2 regions of the Massilia niabensis genome follow, and region 2 is predicted to be linked to the other one. Evidence: riboswitches for the same ligand, from Rfam matches in the RefSeq annotation. Region 2 holds a riboswitch; the other holds the start of a gene.
What was found. A riboswitch is a leader RNA that binds a small molecule or an ion and turns the genes downstream of it on or off. The one in region 2 is predicted to bind cobalamin.

Region 1: it holds a riboswitch for cobalamin, as region 2 does, so the genes downstream of both, ACFPN5_RS06015 (TonB-dependent receptor domain-containing protein) here and ACFPN5_RS21750 (TonB-dependent receptor family protein) in region 2, are expected to answer to the same signal.

What each region holds. Positions count from the first base shown of each region.
Region 1 is NZ_JBHSMU010000006.1:313-9,613, forward strand. It holds gene cobT (nicotinate-nucleotide--dimethylbenzimidazole phosphoribosyltransferase) at 122-1,156, shown strand; gene ACFPN5_RS06005 (adenosylcobinamide-GDP ribazoletransferase) at 1,158-1,949, shown strand; gene ACFPN5_RS06010 (histidine phosphatase family protein) at 1,952-2,515, shown strand; cobalamin riboswitch at 2,547-2,766, shown strand; gene ACFPN5_RS06015 (TonB-dependent receptor domain-containing protein) at 2,837-4,687, shown strand; gene ACFPN5_RS06020 (FecCD family ABC transporter permease) at 4,701-5,726, shown strand; gene cobO (cob(I)yrinic acid a,c-diamide adenosyltransferase) at 5,756-6,382, shown strand; gene ACFPN5_RS06030 (cobyrinate a,c-diamide synthase) at 6,418-7,701, shown strand; gene cobU (bifunctional adenosylcobinamide kinase/adenosylcobinamide-phosphate guanylyltransferase) at 7,698-8,258, shown strand; gene ACFPN5_RS06040 (CobD/CbiB family cobalamin biosynthesis protein) at 8,252-9,199, shown strand; gene cobD (threonine-phosphate decarboxylase CobD) at 9,192-9,301, shown strand, end outside.
Region 2 is NZ_JBHSMU010000016.1:191,741-201,041, forward strand. It holds gene ACFPN5_RS21720 (ATP-binding protein) at 21-1,346, shown strand; gene ACFPN5_RS21725 (hypothetical protein) at 1,315-1,632, opposite strand; gene ACFPN5_RS21730 (thiol:disulfide interchange protein DsbA/DsbL) at 1,629-2,294, opposite strand; gene ACFPN5_RS21735 (cobalamin-binding protein) at 2,407-3,282, opposite strand; gene ACFPN5_RS21740 (ABC transporter ATP-binding protein) at 3,279-4,097, opposite strand; gene ACFPN5_RS21745 (FecCD family ABC transporter permease) at 4,109-5,170, opposite strand; gene ACFPN5_RS21750 (TonB-dependent receptor family protein) at 5,181-7,181, opposite strand; cobalamin riboswitch at 7,254-7,482, opposite strand; gene ylqF (ribosome biogenesis GTPase YlqF) at 7,563-8,525, opposite strand; gene ACFPN5_RS21760 (hypothetical protein) at 8,733-8,969, shown strand; gene ACFPN5_RS21765 (hypothetical protein) at 9,047-9,301, opposite strand, start outside.

The DNA of each region.
Region 1 (9,301 bases), on a different contig from region 2:
TACTTGATTTCGTTGGTGTTTCGCGAAGGAGGCGAACTATACCAAAGCCTTCTGCAGCTTGCAAGGCCTGTCCATGTGCTATCTTTGCCGCCGCCATCACTCTCTATACAGAACAACAACAATGAAAATTCTTGACCTGGTATCGACCACCGACGCCCGACTCTCCCTGGCGCTCGGCGATGCGATCGACAACAAGACCAAACCCCTGGGCAGCCTCGGCCGGCTGGAAGAACTGGCGCGGCAGATCGGCCTGGTCCAGGCAACGACTACGCCCACGATCCTCGACCCGGCGATCCTCGTGTTCGCAGGAGACCATGGCGTGGTCGCGGAAGGCGTGTCTGCTTACCCACAAGAAGTCACCTGGCAAATGGTCGAGAACTTTCTCGCCGGCGGCGCTGCGATCAATGTGTTCGCGCGCCAGAACGCTTGCGCGATCCACGTCGTCGATGCGGGCGTGAATCATGCCTTCGGTGAGCGCGCCGGCCTGATCGACCGCAAGGTCGCCTTCGGCACCCGCAACTTTGCCGTCGAGCCCGCAATGTCGGGGGACGAATGCGCGGGTGCGCTCGAGCGCGGCTTTGCGCTCATGCGCGACCTGCCCGGCAACGTTGTCGGCTTCGGCGAAATGGGGATCGGGAACACGACAGCCGCCGCCGCCCTCATGCACAAGCTCACCGGCGCCCCCGCAGGCCAATGCGTCGGTGCCGGCACCGGCCTGTCGCCCGACGGTGTGCTTCGCAAGCAGAGCGTCATCGAAGCGGCCGTCCGCAAGCACGCCGGCGTGGCCGATCCGCTCGATGTGCTCGCCACGTTCGGCGGCTTCGAGATTGCCATGATGGCCGGCGCCATGCTGGAGGGTGCGCGCATGCGCAAACTGCTCCTGATCGACGGCTTCATCGTCACCAGTGCCCTGCTGGTCGCCGCGCGCCTGCAGCCGGCGATTCTCGACTACTGCGTGTTTGCGCACTGTTCAAGCGAACACGGCCACCGCCTGATGCTGGAACACTTGCATGCGAAACCGCTCCTGCATTTGAACCTGCGCCTTGGCGAAGGGACAGGCAGCGCCTTGTGCCTGCCCCTGCTGCACGCCGCAGTCAATTTTCTGAACCAAATGGCCACTTTCTCCTCGGCCCAGGTCAGCGAGCGGGCAGACTGACATGCAGCAGCTGCGGCTCTTCTTCATCGCGCTGCAATTCTTTACGCGGCTGCCGATTCCGCGCTGGGTCGGGTTCCAGCCCGAGTGGCTGCACCACGCGTCGCGTTACTTTCCCCTCGTCGGTTGCGTGGTGGCGGCGGTCGCCGCGGGCGTATATGCGCTGGCGGCCCTGGCGCTGCCGGCACCGGTCGCCGCCGTCCTCTCCACCGCCGCCTCGATCTACGTCACGGGCGCCTTCCACGAAGACGGTTTTGCCGACACCTGCGACGGCTTCGGCGGCGGCCTCACGCGCGAGCGCGTGCTCGAGATCATGAAGGACTCGCGTGTGGGTGCCTATGGCGCGATCGGCATCGCCTGCATGCTCGGGGCGAAATGCACGGCCCTGGCGATGCTGCCGCCGGCGGCGGCCATCGCTGCCCTGCTCATCGCCCATCCGCTGTCGCGGCTGGCGGCGACGGCGCTGATTTGGCGCATGGACTACGCGCGCGAGCAGGGAAAGTCGAAACCGATGGCGCAGGCGATGAGCACGGGAGAGTTCGGGATTGCCCTGTTGACCGCGCTGCTGCCCGGCGCCCTGCTGGCCGCTGCCGGCATGGTGTCGCCTACCGCCTTCGGCGGCGCCGTACTGGCCGCTGCGCTGGCGACGTGCTGGCTCGCGCGCAAGTTCCAGTCGCGTATCGGCGGCTATACGGGCGACTGCCTCGGGGCCGTCCAGCAACTGGCCGAGGCCGCGATCTACCTCGCCATCCTGGCGTCCCTCGGCCAGGGTGCGATGCGCGGCACTGTCGCCTAGCCATGCGCCTGATCCTCGTGCGCCACCCGCGCCCGGACATCGCCCCTGGCCTGTGCTATGGCCGCAGCGATGTGCCGGTGGCGGCCGGGGAAACTGAACGGGTGTGCCAAAGGCTCCTGACTGCCGGCCTGCCGCGATCGCTGCCGCGCTTGTTGCCAATTTACGCCAGTCCGCTGCGGCGTTGCGCCGGTCTGGCGCATGCCCTGGCCGCGCCGCCAGCTGCGCCCACCTTTGATGTGCGCCTGGCCGAGATGGACTTCGGCGACTGGGAGCTGCGCAGCTGGGATGACATTCCCATCGGCGAAGTCGATGCCTGGGCGGCCGACCTGCTCCGCTACCGGCCGGGCGGCGGCGAATGCGTGCTCGATGTGGCGCGCAGGGTCGATGCCTTCCGCCGCGACCTGCTGGACTCGGGCCATGCGGCAGCCCTCGTCATCTGCCACGCCGGCACCATGCGCCTGCTCCATGCGCTGCATGGCGGAAGGCCGCTGCACGAGGCCGCGCTGGACGCGGCGCGCACACCTCACCACATCGGCTACGGCGAAATGCTTTTACTGCAAAATTGACATCGCCGCGCACTACACCGCGCACTACACCGTATAATGGCGCCGTTTTGGTGCTCGCGCCTGTGTTCACAGGCGCAGTTAAACGGGAAACACGAAGCCCTGCCTCAGGGCCAACGTGTGCTGCCCCCGCAACGGTCAGCAAGTGCCGCGTTCACGCGGCGAACCGTCTCCCCAGACCACTGTGCTTTGCATGGGAAGGTCAGACGGTCACACTTGCCAGCCCGGATACCGGCCAAAAGGTGGAGGTGCGTCCGCATGGATGCGCTTCTGTTCAATCTGGCCTACGGGGACGTGGGCTGGTTGTCCAACCCATAGACCGTCATGAACTTTCACGTAACACGGCAAGCGGCCGTATCGTCGCTCGCCCTTGCCATGGCTGTGCCTTGCGCATTTGCCGACTCCAACCCTGTCGACACCGTCGTCGTCACCGCAACCCGCAGCCCGCAGCGCGCACCGGACGTCATCGCCCAGACCGTCGTCGTCGACGCCAGGGAAATCGCCCGCTCGGGCGCCGGATCGGTCGCCGACGTGCTGCAGCGCCAGCCCGGCATCGAAATCGCCCGCAACGGCGGCGCCGGCGCCAGCACCAGTGTCTTCCTGCGCGGCGCCAACAGCAACCAGGTCGTCGTGCTGCTCGACGGCGTGCGCATCGGCTCCTCCACCAGCGGCGTGGCCAGCTGGAACGCCGTCCCGCTCGAGGCCGTCGACCGCATCGAAATTGTCTACGGCCCGCTGAGCACCCTGTACGGCGCCGACGCCATCGGCGGCGTGATCCAGATCTTCACGCGCAAGGGCGAAGGCACTGCCACCGCCGGCGCATCGCTTGGCGCCGGCAGCGACGCCGCGCGCCAGGCCAGCGCCCACGTCGCGGGCACTGCCGGCACCGTACGCTACGCCTTCGGCGCGGGACACGAACAGTCCGACAGTTTCTCGGCCACCAAACCCGGCGCCTTCGGCTTCAATCCGGACGACGACGGCTACCGCCGCAGCAGCACGCACGGCCGCCTCGCCCTGGCGCTCGCGCCGGGCCACGAGATCGGCGCCCAGGTGCTGCACAGCCGCCTGCGCGCACAGTACGACAGCGGCGCGGGCAGCTTTGACAGCCGCAACCGCCAGGACCTGAACACGGCCGCCGTCTTCATGACCAACCGGTTCCTGCCGAACTGGCACAGCACCGTGCAGCTGGCGCGCTCGGAAGACAAATCAGGGAGCTTTGCGAATGCCAGCGCCAGCGGCGCCAGCCAGATCGACACCCGCCAGGACGACCTGAGCTGGCAAAACACGGTCACCCTCGGGGCCGACACGCTGCAGCTGCTGTACGGCCACCGCAAGGAAGCGGTCGAGTCGAGCTCGAGCGCCGCGCTGGGACGCGAGCGCATCACGAATGCCTATGCGGCGGCTTACGCGCTGCGGCGCGGCGCCCACCTGCTCGACCTGAGCGCGCGCCAGGACCGTTCGAGCTATGGCGACAAGAATACGGGCGCCACCGGCTACGGCTACGACTTCGGCGGCGGCGTGCGCGCCAGCGCCAGCCTCGGCACGAGCTTTCGCGCCCCCACGTTCAACGAGCTGTACTTCCCCGGCTACGGCGTGCCGACCAACCGGCCCGAGCGCGGCCGCAATGCGGAGCTCGGCCTGCGCTACGACGGCGCACGCACCCAGCTGGGCGCGGTCTGGTTCCGCAACCGCCTGACCGACATGATCGTCTCGGCCACGCCCTGCCCGGACAGCAGCAGCGGCCGTACCGGCAGCTGCGCCTACAACGTCGCCTCGGCCACGCTCGAAGGCGTTACCCTGTCGGGCGCCACCCGTCTCGGTGCGCTGCGCCTGCGCGGCAGCGCCGACTGGCAGGACCCGCACGACAATGGCAGCGGCAAGCGGCTGGCGCGCCGGGCGCGCGAACACGCCAGCGTCGGCGCCGACTACCGCGCCGGGCGCCTCGATACTGGCGCCGAGCTGCAGGTGTCGGGCGCACGTTTCGACGACGCGGCCAACCTGCGCCGGCTGGGCGGCTACGCACTGCTGAACCTGTACGCGACCTGGCAGCTCAATGCGGACCTGTCGCTGCTGGCGCGAGTGAACAATGCCGCCGACAAGGAGTATGAACTGGCCCGCAACTACGGCACGGGCGGCCGCAGCTGGTTCGCGGGCCTGCGTTACGGCATCCGCTGAGGCGGCGGCGCCCGTGCGTACTCCGTATCTGCTTGCCCTGCGCCGGCGCGCCGGCCTCGTCACCGGTTCGCTGCTGCTGGTGGCGGCCGCCTGCATGCTGTACTCCAGCATGACCGGATCGATTGCCGTCCCGGTCGCCGAATTGCCGGCGGCGCTGCGCCAGCTGTTGGTGGGCCGTCCGCAGTCGCTGGCCGCCTCGCTGCTGGAGTTGCGCTCCGGGCGCGCCTCGGTCGCTTTCGTGACCGGCGGCGCGCTGGCCCTGGCTGGCGTGCTGATGCAGGCGCTGCTGCGCAACCCGCTGGCCGACCCCTACATCCTCGGCATCTCGGCCGGCGCCTCGGTCGGCGCACTGTCGGCGATGCTGCTGATGGCCGCTGCGGTCACCATCGATGCGGCGGCGCTGGCAGGTGCGGTCACGGTGGCGATGCTGCTGTACGCCCTCGCCCGGCGCGACCTGCGCCACGGCGCCGCCGAGGGCGGCGTGTCGATGCTGCTGCTGACCGGCGTGATCGTCTCGTCGCTGTGCATGGCCATCATTACGCTGATCCTGTCGATCGCGCCCGAGAGTCAACTGCGCAACATGGTGTTCTGGATGATCGGCGACCTGGCCGGCGCCCCGGTGCGGCCGCTGCCATGGATCGTCCTGGCCGGCGCCCTCGTCTTTGCGCTGCGCAACGCACGCGGCATGAACGTCATCGCCCTGCAAGCGGAAGCCGCCGTGACCCTGGGCGTGCGCGTCGGCGCGCTGCGCAAGGGATTGTTCTTCGTCTCCGGCATGCTCACCGCCAGCGCCGTGACCAGTGCCGGCTCGGTCGGCTTCGTCGGGCTGATCGTGCCGCATGCCTGCCGCTTCGCCTTCGGACCGGACCACCGCATCCTGATTCCCGCGGCCGTGCTGGCCGGAGGCAGCTTCCTGGTGCTGTGCGATACGCTCGCGCGCACGGTCGTCGCGCCCCAGCAGCTGCCGGTGGGCGCCGTCACCGCCATCATCGGCGCTCCCGTCTTCCTCTATCAACTGCACCGCATGCGGCGCGCATGAGCCCGCATCCTTCACCACGGAGTCCACACATGACCGACATGACACCCGAACAGACGGCGGCATTGAACGAGCGCCACCGCGTGCGCATGGAGCGCAAGAAAGCCATCATCGACGAACGGATCGCGGCGGCCGACAAGCAGATCGGCATCATCATCGTCAACACGGGCAACGGCAAGGGCAAGAGCTCAAGCGCGTTCGGCATGGTGGCGCGCGCGCTCGGCCACGGCATGCGCGTGGGAGTCGTCCAGTTCATCAAGGGCGCGATGTCGACCGGCGAAGAACTGTTCCTGCGCCGCTTCCCTGATGAAGTCAGCTTCCATGCAATGGGCGAAGGGTATACCTGGGAGACGCAAAACCGCGAACGCGACATGGCCAAGGCTGCCGAGGCCTGGGAGCAGGCCAGGCGCTTCCTTGCCGATCCGTCGATCGGGCTGGTGGTACTCGACGAACTGAACATCGCCCTGAAATACCGCTACCTCGACGTCCATACCGTCATCGGCGACCTGCTCGACCGCCCGGAAATGCAGCACGTGGTTGTCACCGGGCGCGGTGCGCCGCCCGAACTGGTGGCGGTGGCGGACACCGTCACCGAGATGAACGTCGTCAAGCACGCTTTTGCCGCCGGCATCGCCGCGCAGGCGGGAACCGAGTGGTGAGCGGGGCGGCGGGCAGTGCAGGCGCCCGGATAGTCATGGTCGCGGCGGTGGCCTCCGGCCAGGGCAAGACCACCGTTACCGCGGCGCTCGCGCGCAGCCTGGTGCGCGCGGGCCAGCGGGTGCGCGTCTTCAAGTGTGGGCCGGACTTCATTGACCCGATGCTGCTCGAACGCGCTTGCGGGGCGCCCGTGCACACGCTCGACCTGTGGATGGCGGGCCTGGATGAATGCCGGCGCCGCCTGGCCGACGCGGCGCGCGAAGCGGACGTCGTGCTGGTCGAGGGCGTGATGGGCCTGTACGACGGCACGCCGTCGGCCGCCGACCTGGCACGCACATTCGACATTCCCGTGCTGGCCGTGATCGACGCCGCGGCCATGGCGCAGACAGCCGGCGCGGTGGCGCAGGGCCTGCGCGATTACGGCCCCGTCCACCTGGCGGGGGTAGTGGCCAATCGGGTCGCCAGCACCGGCCACGCGCAGATGATCGCCGCCTCGCTACGCGACATCCCGCTGTTCGGGACGCTGCCGCGCCAGCCGGAGGCGCTGCCCGAACGCCATCTCGGCCTCGTCCTGCCGGGCGAGCTCCCGCGGCTCGACGCCTTGCTCGACGAGCTGGCCGATGCCCTGCAGCTGGACGAGCGGGCCTGGCAGGCGTTGCCGCTGCTGTTGCCGCTTTTGTTGCCAAATGCGCTGCCGGCGCCAATCAGCGCGCCGCTGCTGGCCGGGCGCACCATCGCCGTCGCGCGCGATGCCGCCTTCGCTTTCCTGTACCCGGCCAACCTCGATACCTTGCGCGCACTCGGTGCGCAGCTGGCGTTTTTCTCGCCGCTGGCCGACGAGGGGGTGCCCACTGGCGCCGACGCCGTCTACCTGCCGGGCGGCTACCCCGAACTGCATGCCGCGGCGCTGTCCGGCGCCGCCGGCTGGCAGGCGTCGATCGCCGCGGCATTCTCTGCCGGGCTGCCGATCCTGGCCGAGTGCGGCGGCATGATGGCGCTGGCGGACGAACTCACCGACCCCGACGGCCGGCGCTGGCCGATGGCGGGCCTGCTGCCCGGCGTGGTCCGGATGCAGGCGCGCCTCGCCGGCCTCGGTCCGCAGGCGCTGGACACTGAAGCCGGGCCGCTGCGCGGGCACACCTTCCACTACTCGCGCCTCGAGACGCCCCTGGCGCCGGCCGGCCACACGGTGCGCCATCCGGCCGGCACGCCAGGCGAAGCGGTGTACCGCCACGGTTCGCTGACCGCGTCCTACTTCCACGGCTACTTCGCGTCGAATCCGGCAGCGACGGCCGCCCTCTTCACCCCGGTGGCGCCATGAGCTGCACCCTGATCCTGGGCGGCGCCCGCTCCGGCAAAAGCGCGCTGGCCGAGCGCCTGGCGCTCGAGTCGGGCAAGGAAGTGCTTTACCTGGCGACGTCGCGCGCGGGCGACGGTGAAATGCGCGCGCGCATCGCCCACCACCGCGCGCGCCGCCCGGCGCAATGGCGCACCCTGGAAGAGCCCCTGCTGCTGGCGGCATCCCTGCGCAGCGCATGCAGGCCGGGGCGGATCGTCCTGGTCGACTGCCTGACACTGTGGCTGACGAACCTGATGCTGTGCGGCGTGGCCGAGGTGCCGGAGGACGGTAAATTCACGCCGCCCCCCGAGTTCGAGGCGCAGCGCACGGCCTTCCTCGACTTGCTCGCGCAAGGACTGCCGGGGGAGCTGCTGCTGGTCTCGAACGAGGTCGGCATGGGCATCGTGCCGATGGGCGCCCTCGCGCGGCGCTTCGCCGACGAAGCCGGCCTGCTGAACCAGGCAGTGGCGGCGCGCGTGCAGCGCGTCATCCTGGTTGCCGCGGGCCTGCCACTGGTCCTGAAGGGCGCGCCATGCTGACCGGCCTCCACGCGGCGCAACTGGCGTGGCTGCTGTTGGCCGGGGTGACGCTCGACCTGCTGCTGGGGGAAGCGCGCCGCTGGCATCCGCTGGTCGGCTTCGGCCGCGCCGCGCAGGCGCTCGAAGCAAGGCTCAACCGTGGGCAGGCGCGCATCGCGCGCGGCCTGCTTGGCTGGAGCCTGCTGGTGGCGCCGCCTGTTGCGCTGTGCTGGTGGCTGGCCGGGCACTGGGGCATGGCGGTCCACGTCCTGCTGCTGTATTTCGCCCTGGGCCTGCGCAGCCTGCGCGAGCACACGCTACCCATTTTGTCGGCACTGCGCGCCGGCGACCTGCCCCTGGCGCGTACGCTCACCGGGCGCATCGTCAGCCGGGACACCGCCGACGCGAACGCATCGGACCTGGCAAAAGCCGGCGCCGAGTCACTGCTGGAAAACGGCAACGACGCCGTGTTCGGCACGCTGTTCTGGTTCGTGGTCGCGGGTGGTCCGGGCGCGCTGCTGTTCCGCCTGGCGAACACGCTCGATGCCATGTGGGGGTATCGCAACGAGCGCTACAACCTGTTTGGCCGGGTCGCGGCCCGTGCCGACGACCTGCTCAATCTTGTACCGGCGCGCCTGACCGCGCTGTCCTACCTGCTGCTGGCCCCGCGCGGCGGCAGCGTGCGCGCATGGCGCTGCTGGCGCGAGCAGGCACGCTCCTGGGACAGCCCGAATGCGGGGCCGGTGATGGCCAGCGGCGCAGGCGCACTCGGTATCGCCCTCGGCGGTCCGGCGCGTTACGCCGGCCGGCTCGAATCGCGCCCGGCGCTTGGCTGCGGCCCGGACGCAGCGCCGGTCGACATCCTGCGCGCCTGGCGCCTGGTGCTGTTTTCCACCTTCCTGTGGCTGGCGCTGGCCGGCAGTGCGGCCGCGGTGCTGAAGCTCGGAGGAGTCCATGCTTGAACATGGCGGCAACCTGCGCGCCGCGAGGCAGCGCTACGGCCGCGACGACTGGCTCGACCTGTCGACCGGCATCAATCCGTGGGGCTACCAAGTTCCGGCACT
Region 2 (9,301 bases):
CGCACGCCGGGAGAAGCCGGGTGAACCGGATTTTCTTCCGCTTCTTCCTGCTGGTGATGCTGTCGATCACGGCCGCGACCTTTGTCATCTATTTTGCGATGAGCCGGCTCTTCGGCGACCCGCTGGACGAGATCGCGCGGCGCCAGGCCTCCGCCCAGATCTTCCTGATCGAGCAATACGTCGACGAGGCACCCACCGACGAATGGCTGGTCCGCCTGAACCGCGTGCGCGAGGTGTCCGACACCCGCTTCGACCTCATCATGGTCAACAAGGCGCGCTCGCTGCTGCCCGCCACCAGCCTCGATGCGCTCGACCGCGGCGAGGTCGTGCTCGATGTCGATGGCAAGGCGTTTTTCCGGCGCGTCGACCTGAAAGGCGAGCGCTATATCGGCAGCGAGATGGAAGTCATCTATGCGCAGGACTTGCCGATCGATATAGGGCTGGCGCTGCAGATGGAAGTGGTGCGCTATGTGATCGTGGCGCTGGCGCTGCTGCTGCCGATCCTGCTGTGGTCGCGCTCGCACTGGCAGGGCCTGCAGACCCTCTCGCGCGTGGCCGACGAGTTCGGCGCCGGCAAGCTGTCGGCGCGGGCGCGCATGCAGCCGTCCGCCAGCATCTACCCGCTGGCCGAGCGCATCGACCACATGGCCGACCGGATCGAAGATTTATTGGTGTCGCAGAAGACGCTGCTGCATTCGGTATCGCATGAACTGCGCACGCCGATTGCCCGCCTCGAGTTCGCGCTTGAGCTGCTGGGCGCCAAAGCCGGCGACCCGGCGCTCAAAAAACGCATCGCGGCCATGGAAGGCGACCTGTCGGAACTGAATACCCTGGTCAATGAACTGCTCGGCATGGCCCGGCTGGAGAGCGGGCAAGCCTTGCAGCTCGAACTCGTCGACCTGGCTGCGCTGCTCGGCACGGTCGAGGCGGCGCTGCCGCCAGGCGCGGCGGTGCTGTCCATCGACTGCGCAAACGATGCGGGGCCGGTCGCCGCCGACCCACGCAAGCTGGGTCGGGCGCTGTCGAATTTGCTGCGCAATGCACAGAAGTATGCGGCCGGCACGATCCACGTGACGGCGCGCCGCGATGGCGCGCGGGTAACGATCGCGGTCGAGGACGACGGGCCGGGGATTCCCGAGGAAGAGCGCGAGCGCGTGTTCGAGCCGTTTTACCGGCTCGACCGCAGCCGCGACCGGGCCACAGGCGGGTTCGGGCTGGGCTTGTCGATCGTGCGCAAGGCGGTGCAGTTGCACGGAGGGAGCGTGCATGTGGAGCGCTCGGCGCTGGGCGGGGCGCGGTTTGTGGTGAGTTTGCCTACTTCGCCACTTCCGGCCGCACGTGCGTGAAGCCGTACCACAGGTGTTCCCACCAGTGGTCGCGCGAGCGCACGGTGTACAGGCAGGCCTTGTCGATGCCGCCCTTGAACACCGGGTCCGGACACTTGTTCGTCAGCAGAGCGTAACGCTGGTTCTCCGCATTGACGAGGGCAATGCAAAGCCAGATGGTCAGGCCCACGAAAATGACGACGAGCGACCAGGCCACGTGGTTCACGTGGCTGGTCTCGAACAAGTCCTCTTCCCGAGGGCGGGCGCCCTCGTACATCTGGAGGACTTTGCGTTCTACATCGCTCATTTCGTTGCTGCCGCCTTTGCCACGAGTGCGTCCAGGACCTGGAAGTGCGCCTGCATGACCTGGCCGCTATCCCTGATCTTCAGCTTTTCGGCCACCAGGCCCGGCGAGGTCTGGTACTTGCCGTCGATGACGATCGTCGGGGTGCCGCTCACCTGATACGCGCTCTGCATTTGCGGCAGGCGGCGCAGCTTGGTCATGACGCCGAACGAATTCCAGACTTCCATGAACTTGGCGCGGTCGATGCCGTTTTTCGCCACCCAGTCGATGATCTGCTCGTCCTTCATGAGGCGCACGCGCTGGACGTGAATCGCATGGAAGACCTTGGCGTGCATGTCGTTCAGCCGGCCCATCGCTTCGAGCGTCAGGTACAGGTGGGCTTCCGGATCGGCCGGGCCCTGGAACGGCAGGTGGACGCGGCGCAGATTGATCTTGTCACCCTGCTTTTTGACCCATTCGTTCAGGCCAGGTTCCAGCACGTTACATGCCGGGCAGTGGTAAGCGAAGAATTCGATGACTTCGACCTTCTTGCCGACGGCCTGGACCGGCTGCGGCGCGGACAGCGTCACGTATTCGACACCGTTCTGCGGATTGGTGGGCGAGGCGAAAGCGGTGCTGGCGACCAGGCTGGCGGCGACAAGGGCGAAACGCAGGGAGCGGCGCATAAAAATCCTTCGTGTTTGAAAGTGGAGAAAACGACCCGGAGATTACCACTTTTTTTCGTTCCCCTTCGGAGCGTAACCGCGTTTTTTGCAATTGCTTACGACTGTAACGTGCTTACTTTCTCCGCGCGCGCGCCGTTTCCAGGCGCTCACATAAGCGGGCCGCGCCATGGACGATACGCGGCCCGGCCCGGGTCAGCAATTCCTCGTCGAGGGTGAACAGGTTGTTGCGGCGTACCGCCGTCATGCCATGGTAGGGCCGCCAGATCGACAGGCCGCGGTCTTGCGGGGTGTAGAGCTCGCCGCCGACGATCGCCTCCGGGTCGCGCTGCACCACCGCCTCGATCCCCACCTGCGGCGCAATCGTCTTGAGGTGCTCGAAGATATTCTTTCCGCCGCAGAGGCGGATCGCGTCGCTGGCGATCTGGTCGCCGTTGAGGGTGTACAGCGGATCGTCCCAGGCCTGGTAGAACACGGTGACGGGCGGCCGGTTGCCGTAACGCGCCCGCAGCGCCGCGACCTGGCTGCGAAAATGCGCCGCCGCCGCGCTGGCCGCCGCTTCGGTACCGAGCAGGCGGCCGAAGCGCACGACGCTGTCGGCAACCACCTCGAAGGTGCGCGGCTCGCTGTGGAAGACGGGAATGCCCAGGCTTTGCAGCTGGGCGAGCTGGCGCGCCGTGTTCCCGCTCTGCCAGACGATCAGCAGGTCCGGCTTCATCGCGATCACGCGCTCGAGGTCGATCTGGCTGTTCGAGCCGATGAGCGGGATCTTGCGCGCCGCTTCCGGGTAGTCGCTGTAGTTCATGGCGCCGGCGATGCGCGCGCCGCCGCCGGCCGCGAACAGCAGTTCGGTCACGTGCGGCGACATCGAAATCACGCGCTGGGCCGGGCGCGCCAGGCTGACGCGCCGGCCGCTGTCGTCGACGACGCTGATGGCGGCGCTTGCCAGCTGCGTGCACAGCGCCAGCAGCGTGAAAAGGATGGTTTTCAAGAGGTTCTCCGTACAGGGGTAACAGCCGCAGCAAGCGACGGCGCGGCCGAAGGCGCACCCGGCAGGAAGATAGTACGCCCATCGTGCTCGATGGCGGCGATCGGGTGGCCCAGGCAGGCGCCGAGCAGGTCGGCGCGCATCACCTGCGCCACCGGGCCGGCGCGCCAGGCGCCCTCGCCCATCAACAGCAGGGCGTGCGTGGCGCCGCTCCAGGCCAGGTTCAGGTCGTGGCCGACGCTGACCACCGCCCTGCCTTCCTCGCGGCACAGGCGCGCCAGCAGCTCCGTCATGGCAACCTGGTGCGCGAGGTCGAGCGCATTCGCCGGTTCGTCGAGCAGCAGCAGCGGCGTTTCCTGGGCCAGCAATGCCGCCAGCGCCACGCGCTGGCGCTCACCTCCTGATAAGGTGCGCACGTCGCGTTCGGCCAGGTGCAGCACATCGAGCTTGCGCAAGGCGGCTTCGGCGGCGGCGTGGTCGTCGCTGCCTTCCCAGTAATGGTCGGCGTGATAGGGGTGGCGCGCCATCAGGACTGTTTCGATGACGCGGTAGGCAAAGGCGTCGCCGCGCGATTGCGCCAGGTAGGCGCGTTCGCGCGCCAGCGCGGTCAGGGGCCAGCCCGGCAGCGGTTTGCCGGCGATATCCACGCTGCCGCCATCCGGCGCGCGCAGGCCCGCCACGGTGCGCAGCAACGTGCTCTTGCCGGCGCCGTTCGGGCCGATCACGCACCAGCTTTCGCCGGCAGCGACGCGCCAGTCCAGGTGCTCGACGAGGATGCGGCCGTCGGCGCGCAGCATCAGGCCATGGGTCTCGAACATCGGGGTCTCATTCATCGGCGGCGCAGGTGCAATTGGTGGAGCTGGAACAGGAATACCGGCACGCCGATCAGCGAGGTCAGCACGCCCACCGGCAGCTGCTGCGGCGCCAGCACGGTGCGCGCCAGCGTATCGGCCAGCACCAGGAAGCTCCCGCCCGCAAGGGCGGCAGCGGGTAATAATATTCGGTGGTCCGGCCCGAAGGCGTGGCGGCAGGCATGCGGCACCACCAGCCCGACGAAACCGATACTGCCTCCGGTGGTGACGGCACAGGCCGTCAGCAGGCCGGAACAGATGAACAGGAAACGGCGCTGCGCCACCACGTCGACACCGAGGGTGACGGCGGCGTCGGTATGCAGCGCCATGATATTGAGCGCCCTGGCCCGGCGCAGGCCGAGCACCAGCGCGGCCACCAGCACCACCCACGGCAGCAGGCGCCAGGAGGTGCCGGCCAGGTCGCCGATCATCCAGAACACCATGCCGCGCAGGCGCGACTCGGGCGCCACCGACAGCATCAGGGTGACCAGCGCCATGCAGGCCGAAGCCAGCACCACGCCGGTCAGCAGCAGCACGCCGGACTCGCCGGTGCGCGTCCCTCCCTGCCCGCCTCCACGCATGCCGCTCCGCATTCCGCTCAAGTCGCGCCGCGCCAGCAGGTACAGCAGCAGCGACACGGCGATCGCGCCGCCGAAGGCGCCCAGGTCGACCGCCCACAGCGCCGCGCCGAACAGCAGCGCCGCCAGTGCGCCGACCGCGGCCCCGGCCGAGACGCCCAGCACATACGGATCGGCCAGCGGGTTGCGCACCAGCGCCTGCATCATGACGCCGGCCAGCGCCAGCGCGGCGCCGGTGACGAAGGCGCTGCTGGCGCGCCCGAGGCGCAGGTCGAGCAGGGTTGCCGCCATGCCGTCGGGCGCGCCGGCCAACAGGCTGCCGAGGGCGCCAGGCACCTCGTGCAGGGGCACCGGCACCGAGCCAGCAAGCCCGGCCACCAGGACCGCAAACAGCGCGCAGGTGCCCAGCAGCGCCAGCGTGGCGTGCTGGCGTTGGCGCTGGCTTTGCGGAGCAGGCGGCAGCTTCACGGCATCAAAAGTCGTAGCGGGCGGAGAGCTTCAACTGGCGCGCATCGCTCGGGTAGATGCCGCTGCGGCAGCCGAAGGCCTGGCTGAAATAGCGGCGATCACCCAGGTTCAGGCCGGTGGCGGCGAACTCCCAGGCGCCGACTTTTACCGCATAGCGCGCGTCAATCGTCGTATAGGACGGAATGCGCGCGCCGCAGCTGTTGTCGAAGTCGCTGCCGTAGCGCTGGGTCGACACATACTGGGCGCCGATGTCGGCGCTGTGGCCACTGCCAGGGAGCCATGCCAGGCGCGCCGTGACGACGTTCTTCGGCACCAGCACCATTTCGCGGCCGGCGTTCGGGCCGTCCGTGAACTCGGCCTTCACGTGCTGCACGTGGCCGGTCAGGCGCAGCTTGCCTGGCACAATCGCCGGCAGGTCCAGGTGGCCGTCGAGCTCGATGCCCTGGCGGCGGGTCGGGTCGAGGTTGGTGTTGACGCCGAAGCCGCCGAACAGGGTCGGATCGAAGAAGATTTCGTCGCGCAGGCGGTGGCGGAACACACGCGCCGAGACCCGGCGCGCGTCGTTCCCGACGGTCACGCCAAACTCGAGGTCGCGCGAGGTCTGCACGTCCAGCACCTGGTTGCTGAAACGGTAGCTGTTCTCGTCCGCATTCGGTACGCGGTAGCTTTCCCCGACCTTCGCGTGCAGGGTGACACCGGCAAGCGGATCGATGCTGCCTTCGATTGACCAGGCATTCTGCGACTGCGCGCTCGATTCGCGGGGAACGGTCGCGCCCAGGTCGGCATAGTCCTTCTCGAAGCGCTCGTGGCGCGCTCCAACGGCCAGGCGCGCATTCCAGGCCGCGTCCCAGCGCACTTCGTCGCGCACATAAAAGGCGCGCGAGTCCTGGCTGGCGTCGTTGCGCATGGTGCCGAAGGCGCTGGCGTAGGTCGAGACGCGTTCCCATTCGAGCAGGTCGACGCCGGCGACGAATTCGTTGAGCATGCCGCCGGTGCGCGCCAGATGGCGCAGGCGCGGCGAAAACTGGGTCTGGCGGCTGGTGTTGGCGACGTCGCCGGTACCGAAGGCCGTCTCGTAATGGCCGCGGCTGTCGCGCTCGCGGTGCGCCAGTTCGGCGAGCAGCTCGACGGCGCCGATGCGGTGCGCACCGGACAAGCTCACGCGGTCGGTCGCCAGCGTGCCGAAGTCGTTCGGGGTCAGGCTCTGGCGCGGGTTGGCCTCGAACTCGGCCAGGTTGAGCGAACCGGGGAAGCGCGCATCCTGGCGCGCGGATTCGACGCGCAGGCCGAGGCGGCTGGCGCCTGTCGCCCACTGCACGCCGCCGCTGACCGTCTTCTGGCGGAATTCGTTGTTGTTGCGGTAGTTGTCGGTGCCCTGGTGGGCGGCAGCCAGGTCAAAGGAGAGCGCGCCTTCGCCGTGGCGCACCGAGGCGCGCGCGTCGTGCTGGTCGAAGCGGCCGCGCTCCAGGCTGACCGAACCGTGGTAGCCGGCTTCGGTGCCGCGCCTGGTGATGATGTTGATCACGCCGCCGGTCGCGCCCTCGCCGTACAGCACGCTGCTGCCGCCGCGCGCAATCTCGATGCGCTCGACCGTGTCGACCGGGATCGCCGACAGCACGGCGCCCGCCAGTTCGTTCTCGTTCATGCGCACGCCGTCGACCAGGATCACCAGGTTCTGGCTGCTGTTGGTGCCGAAGCCGCGCAGGTCGAGGCCGAAGTCGGGCGAGCCGTCCAGGCTCTGGCGGCCATACACGCCGCCGATCTTGCGGATCGCCTGGTTGACGTCGGTGACGCCGGCGCTGCGGATCTCGTCGGCGCTGATGACGGTGGCGCCCACCGTGGGCAGTGCGGCATCGGCGGGGAAGCGCGAGCCGGTGACGTGGACGGTCGAAATAGCCTGCTCCTGGGCGCTCGCGGCACCGGCAAACAGGGAAAGGGAAAATGCGCAGGCCAGCGCGATCGGCTTGATTGCCGGCGCGCTGTTCAGGTCAACAGCAAAGCTCATGTTTTGATTCTTATGAAATAGGTGCACCCGGCCTGCGTCCCCGCAAGCCGGATTCAACGGACGCCCGTGGATGGGAGTCCCCCTGTCCTGGCCGGTATCCGGGCTGACAAGTCAGACCGCTTCACCTTCCTACGCCAGGGGCACAGTGGTGTTCGAAGCAGCCAGTCGCCTGGGGCGACGCTTGTTTACCGTTGCGGGGGCAGCACACGTTGGCCAGGCGCCGAGGGCGCTGGGCGTCGTGTTTCCCGTTTAACTGCGCGCGCAGATTGCGCACGCGGGCACCAGAACGGGGGTGATTATATACGTGACAAGGGAAATGTTCACCAGTGGACCCTGGCGAGGACGCGGATATGCATGTGACACCGCGCCGCCTGGCGCTTGTTATTCCGGAGCCGCCTGCGTGCCGCGCTTGCCGCGCGCGGCCTCTTCCGCCTTCTGCGCCGCCTTCTCGGCGGCGATGCGGGCCTTTTCCGCCACCTCGGCCCGGTGCGCCTCGATGCGCGCGGAGCGGCTGTCCGGCGTCTCCAGGCTGATGCGCCCGATAGCGCCGCTGCGGTAGTCGTGCAGCAGCACGTGCGCCGCTTTTTCGACATCGAATTCGCCGCCGCGCACGCGGAAACCGCGCCGCGCCGCGACCTGCTCGACCACGCCGATGCCGTCCAGGCCCTCGGTCTTGAAGCCGTAGCGCGCCGTGAGCAGCTGGGGATAGCGCTCGAGCAGCACGTCGCCCAGGAAGAAGGCCACTTCCTCTTCAATCAGCGCATTGGTGCCGATCGCGTGGCTGGCGGCAAGCATCAGGCCGTCGCTCGGCATCTCGATCTTCGGCCACATCAGGCCAGGGGTGTCGACCAGCACCGTGTGCTTGTCGAGATACAGCTTTTGCTGGACCTTGGTCACCGCCGGCTCGTCGCCGACCTTGGCCACGCGCTTTTTCAGGAGCGCATTCATCAGCGTCGATTTGCCGACGTTCGGGATACCCATGATCATGATGCGCAGCGGCTTGGTCGGCACGCCGCGGTGCGGCGCCAGCGACAGCGCCAGCGCCGGAATGCGGGCAACGTCGGCCGGCTTCTTGGTCGTCATCGGATACGCCGTTACGCCGGGCAGCGCGTCGTAATACGCCTTCCATGCGGCGGTCGCCGCCGGGTCGGCCAGATCGGTCTTGTTCAGGATTTTCAGGATGGGACGCTGGCGGAATTTGCGCATGCGGTCGACCATCGGATTGCAGCTCGCCTCCGGCAGGCGCGCGTCGAGCACTTCGATCACCAGATCGATGAATTCCATCTGCTCCTCTGCCTGCTTCTTGGCGGAGTTCATGTGGCCCGGGAACCATTGTATCGACATGCTGTGCTTTCAAAATGTGCGCGAACGAGGCGGTATTTTACGCGGCTATCGCAGGCAGTGTCCGGACGCGTTGTTGTAAAGTTTCCTCATGGAATTGTTTTGACTTGATTCGTTGCAATATCGAGTCATCCCGGACGGGCACGATGACAGCACGGCCGCTTGTGGCCGTGCTGGGTCGACACCAGTGACAACGTCATGGAGAGCATCATGGAAATCGCGCGCAACGTCGAGGTATGGATCTTTGGGGCTTTCGCGGGACTCGGTCTCGCCGCCTGCCTGAGCGGGCCGTCGGAACGCGCCGCGCCGCTGGCGGCCGCGAACGCGGTGGCGGAAACCGAGCTGGCGCAGCCACAAGGGGCCGCGCAGCCGATGTATGTGGTGTATGTGACGGCCAAGCGCCTGAGCCCGGCGGAGAAGCGGGCGACGCGCGGCCAGGCGGGGTGATGGCTTTACGGTGGGTGGACAGGGCAATCGGTCCACTGGACTGATTGCCGTCCACCCTGCAGTGTACGTTACACCCCCTACCGCGCCAGCGCTTCCATGTCGCGCCGCACCAGCGAGGTCACGCCGCTCCAGTTCCGCTCCGTGTAGTGCCCGTAGTCCTCGCCATCGTCCCGGAACACAACCGAGTGGAAAGCCCACTTGGCCCGCCCGCCCTGGTTCGGCCCCGGGCCCGCCCTCAGGTCGTTGCAGAACCAGTCGCCCGGATTGCAGAACGAGCTGCCGCCGCTGCCCGACACCCCGCCCGCACTGTGGTAAGCCACGACCTCGTCGTC